2 regions of the Massilibacterium senegalense genome follow, and region 1 is predicted to be linked to the other one. Evidence: riboswitches for the same ligand, from Rfam matches in the RefSeq annotation. Region 1 holds a riboswitch; the other holds the start of a gene.

Region 1 (2,209 bases):
CAATCATCGCTAACATAACACGAGGTAAACGCACATTAAAAATAATATTAGCATACATCATATACTCATCTGGCATGGCCGCTTTAGAAAAAAGTTGATAGTAAACTATTTGTAAAAGAGAAGAAAGGGGAATCGATACAGTTCCAATCGATACCCCTAATAATAAAGCGGCTATAAAAATAAAAACGGAAAGAACACTCATCCATTTCCAATTATTTTGCGAAAATTTCTGGATAAACCGCATTAGCAAATTCTTCTACTCCTTCAACTAAACGAGGACCAGGACGAGACGTTAAGTCAGAATCCACCTCAACCACTTGCTTTTCTTTGACTGCTGTAATGTCTGACCATGCTTCTCGATTCTCGATTTTATACTCTACTTTTTCTACCATATCTCCATGATATAACGTAATAATCGTATCAGGATTCCATTCAATCACTTTTTCTTCTGAAATTTGTGGCCATCCTTCTAATTCCTTCGCTACATTTTCTGCATGAATAGTCGTTAAAAATTCATCGATAAACGTATTTTTTCCAGCTGTGTAAATAGATGGACTAGGAGAAACTTCTACATATACTTTTTTCGGACTTTCCACTTGTTTGGTTTTCTCCTCAATCGCTTTTAGTTTTGTTGTCATCGATTTTACAAGGTCTTTTGCCTCTTTTTGTTTACCAGTAGCCTTCCCAATCAATTCTATAGAATCATATACTTTGTCAAAAGAACTTGCTTCGTTCACTACCAAGACTGTGATTCCTGATTCTCTCATTTGATTTAACCCATCTTCTGCAGTACTCATTGCACTAGCATGCGCTAAAACTAAATCAGGTTTTAATGCGATGACTTTTTCTACATTGACATCTAGACCACCGATTTTTTCAATGTTTTTTACTTCTTTTGGATATGTATCATAATCGGTCACACCGACCATTTTATCTCCTAAACCTAAAGCAAACGCAATTTCCGTATTACTTGGAATTAAGGAAACAATTTTTTCTGGTTCCTTCTCAATCTTTACTTCTTTTCCTGTTGCATCTTTAATGGTTACTGGATATGCTTCGCTTTCTGTTTTTGTTTCTTTCTTTTTATCAGCTGTATTATCTGCACTACAGCCAATCAACAAACCGAAAGAAAGGACAAAAACAAGCATAAATTGCCAGAATCTTTTCATTTTGCTCCCCCTTTTTATCATATAGACATAAAATAAAAAACATCCCTCCACATGGAAGGGATGAAGATTAAACAACGTTATACATAAGAAGACTTTCTTCATCGCACGATTCCTTTTCCACGAGGCTGTGCTATTACAAAAATAAGGCAGGTTCCTGACTTTTATCCGCATGTTGGATAATTACAGTGGCGGGACCGTGTTGGATTTTCACCAACTTCCCTTTTATCTCTCATGAGCACCTTATCTGATTATATAATTACTTATCATTATACCTTGAAATTATGTTTATGCAATGCACTTTTTCATTTCTTGTTTCTTATTACTATATCATTATTTCCGTTTACTATTTGGGAATCGTAAAAGTAAAGGTTGTTCCTTCATCTTTCTTACTATTTACTTCAAGCATGCCACCGTGGGCTTGAATAATATTTTTAGCGATTGCAAGACCAAGTCCTGTACCAGATTGTCCCCTCGTTCTTGCTTTATCCGCTTTGTAAAAACGTTCAAATACAAAAGGCAAATCTTCCTTATCAATTCCGACTCCTGTATCTTTTACTTGAAATTCGTATTTTCTATCTAATTCTATCAGACTTAACGTAACCATCCCGCCATTTGGAGTATGCCTAATCGCATTATCAATCAAATTGGTTAACACTTGCTCAATACGATCTGGATCGAACATCGTATCTTCTTCTTTTATTTCTGTAAGAAGTCGTAAATGAATCTGTTGTTCTTTCGCTACTCCTTGAAATTTACGAATAATTCGCTCTACAAATAACGGAAGACTAACTCGTTCTCGATTTAATTGAATTTTACCTGACTCCACTTTCGCAAGGTCTAACAAGTCATTTACAAGCCTTCCCATTCGTAACGATTCATCGTGGATAATACTTGCCATTTCTTTTTTATCTTCTTCCGTTTCCGCAATATCATCTACGATTGCTTCGCTATATCCTTGTAACATTGCAATTGGAGTACGAAGTTCATGGGAAACGTTTGCAATAAAATCTTTTCTTAACTTATCCAATTGCCGTTCTTCT
Region 2 (2,209 bases), 280 kb from region 1:
ATCAATTAGAGTTAGCTGTAGAATTGCAAAGAAAAATAGATGAGTCATATGAACAAGCACTTATTGAATATCGTTATGAAAATGTTAAAAACATGTTAAATTTATCTTTTATTAACGGGTAGGATAACCCCATTTCAAAATGTTAAGGTAAGACCGAAAAATAGTTAAATGGGGAATCAAACTTCCTGTATCCAACTACGATGGGCTAACGACTTCAGTAGCTGGATGGTTCTATGAAAAAATCACTCATCCCACCATCTATCCTATGCTTGTCGTCCATGAACGAGCGCCCTCTGCTTTTTTGAGTGCATCTAATCATCAATGAGGGAAGTGCGAAAACTCTTATTGATGGAAGATGTTTTTATTGCAAATTGAGTATATACCCTTCATTCATTAAAATAATGTTAATTTTATGTAAATCCACTCAATTTTTTGACGAAATACGGTAATATAATGGTAGAAAATCTTGAATGGAGGGTAAAAATGGCCCATAAAAGTCATAAATATGTCGAATTACGTGCTTATATGCAAATGACTTATGTTGCAAAATATCGTTTGATGAAATTAGCAGATCAAACAATTTTTTATAACCCTATACCATTTTCTACATTTAAAGAAATTTTAAAAGAAAATAAAGTAGTTCGGGAAGAAAATATTCGCTATGTTTCTAAAATGTATCATGAACACCATGGAATAGAAATGAAGTATGGACATAGGGAACTAGAAAAGAAATCATTTTCGATTATCGAACGCGCTTTTGAAATAGGGCTACTGAATAAAAAGGACCTTCTTATCTCAGAGGAAGAATGGTTAGCCTATCAAGACTCTTTCGTTTGTAAATAAACAGCCATTTGTACCAATGGTTGTTTTTTTATGAAAAAAGGTGAAAGAATGATGTTATTTCTCGAAAAAAAAATACTATGCTAGGTGTCGTATATCAAAAATGGAACTAGACAATTAAAATTATAGTTTGATATAATGAACGTTAAGTTCATATCGTTTGTTAATAAGGTGTAACAATTTAATTGTTACATAATAGGGAAGACCGGTGAAAAACCGGCGCGGTCCCGCCACTGTAATTGGTAGCAACCTACACATAGTCACTGTTTCAACAAATGGGAAGACGTAGGGATGTGATGATCAAAAGCCAGGAGACCTGCCTTATTAGTAGACACACCATCGAAACCTACGAGGATAGGGAGGTGTTTTGTTCCGACATTTATCTTGGATTAGTGTGGTTACATGTCCTGAAATTAGTAAAAATAGGAATGGAAACATCTTTCTGTATGGAAAGATGTTTTTTTTATTGGGCGTACAAATGAACGAATTATTATAGAAAAGGAAGAGGAAAATGAAACGATACGGGTTACTATTATTAAAAACCTTACCATTACTTGCGTTGTTTTTTACTGTACCAAAAGCAACATATGCGATGCATATCATGGAAGGATTTTTACCAGTTAAATGGGCCATTTTTTGGTGGGCACTATTTATTCCATTTTTAGTAATTGGCTTACGATCTATTCAAAGAACAATCAAAGAAGATCCCCAATACAAAATGATGCTTGGATTATCAGGGGCATTTGCTTTTATTTTATCTGCATTAAAATTACCATCTGTAACAGGAAGTTGTTCTCATCCAACGGGTGTAGGACTTGGAACAATTCTTTTCGGACCATTTGTCATGAGTGTGATTGGTTTTATTGTGTTAACATTTCAATCGTTATTATTAGCTCACGGTGGCTTAACGACATTAGGTGCAAATGCTTTTTCTATGGCAGTAGTTGGACCATTAGTTACATACGGATTATTTAAATTAGGACAAAAAATGGATTGGTCGTTAGGAATCAACGTGTTTTTAGCTGCAGCACTAGGAAACTTGGCAACATACGTTATGACAAGCTTTCAATTAGCTCTAGCATTCCCAGCAGATGTGGGAGGATTTACAGCTTCTTTAGTGAAATTTATGGGGATTTTTGCTGTTACACAAATTCCGTTAGCGCTAAGTGAAGGTTTATTAACGGTATTCGTTGTGAATCTTCTGAAAAATTATCATGCCAATGAGTTAAAGCAACTGAACGTCGTGGTTGGAGGTGGACAGAAGCAATGAAAAAAAATACATGGTTACTTTTAGGAGTCGTTGCACTCATTTTAATCCCTTTAATTATCAATAGTGGCGCAGAATTTGGTGGTGCAGACGGAGAAGCAA

The links. A riboswitch is a leader RNA that binds a small molecule or an ion and turns the genes downstream of it on or off. The one in region 1 is predicted to bind cobalamin.
Region 2: it holds a riboswitch for cobalamin, as region 1 does, so the genes downstream of both, BN1372_RS06660 (energy-coupling factor ABC transporter permease) here and BN1372_RS08015 (ABC transporter substrate-binding protein) in region 1, are expected to answer to the same signal.

What each region holds. Positions count from the first base shown of each region.
Region 1 covers NZ_LN831786.1:929,237-931,445, forward strand. The annotation lists gene BN1372_RS08010 (FecCD family ABC transporter permease) at 1-244, opposite strand, end outside; gene BN1372_RS08015 (ABC transporter substrate-binding protein) at 213-1,169, opposite strand; cobalamin riboswitch at 1,298-1,427, opposite strand; gene BN1372_RS08020 (ATP-binding protein) at 1,513-2,209, opposite strand, start outside.
Region 2 covers NZ_LN831786.1:653,422-655,630, forward strand. The annotation lists gene BN1372_RS06650 (ATP-binding cassette domain-containing protein) at 1-122, shown strand, start outside; gene BN1372_RS06655 (hypothetical protein) at 484-843, shown strand; cobalamin riboswitch at 993-1,178, shown strand; gene BN1372_RS06660 (energy-coupling factor ABC transporter permease) at 1,352-2,110, shown strand; gene BN1372_RS06665 (energy-coupling factor ABC transporter substrate-binding protein) at 2,107-2,209, shown strand, end outside.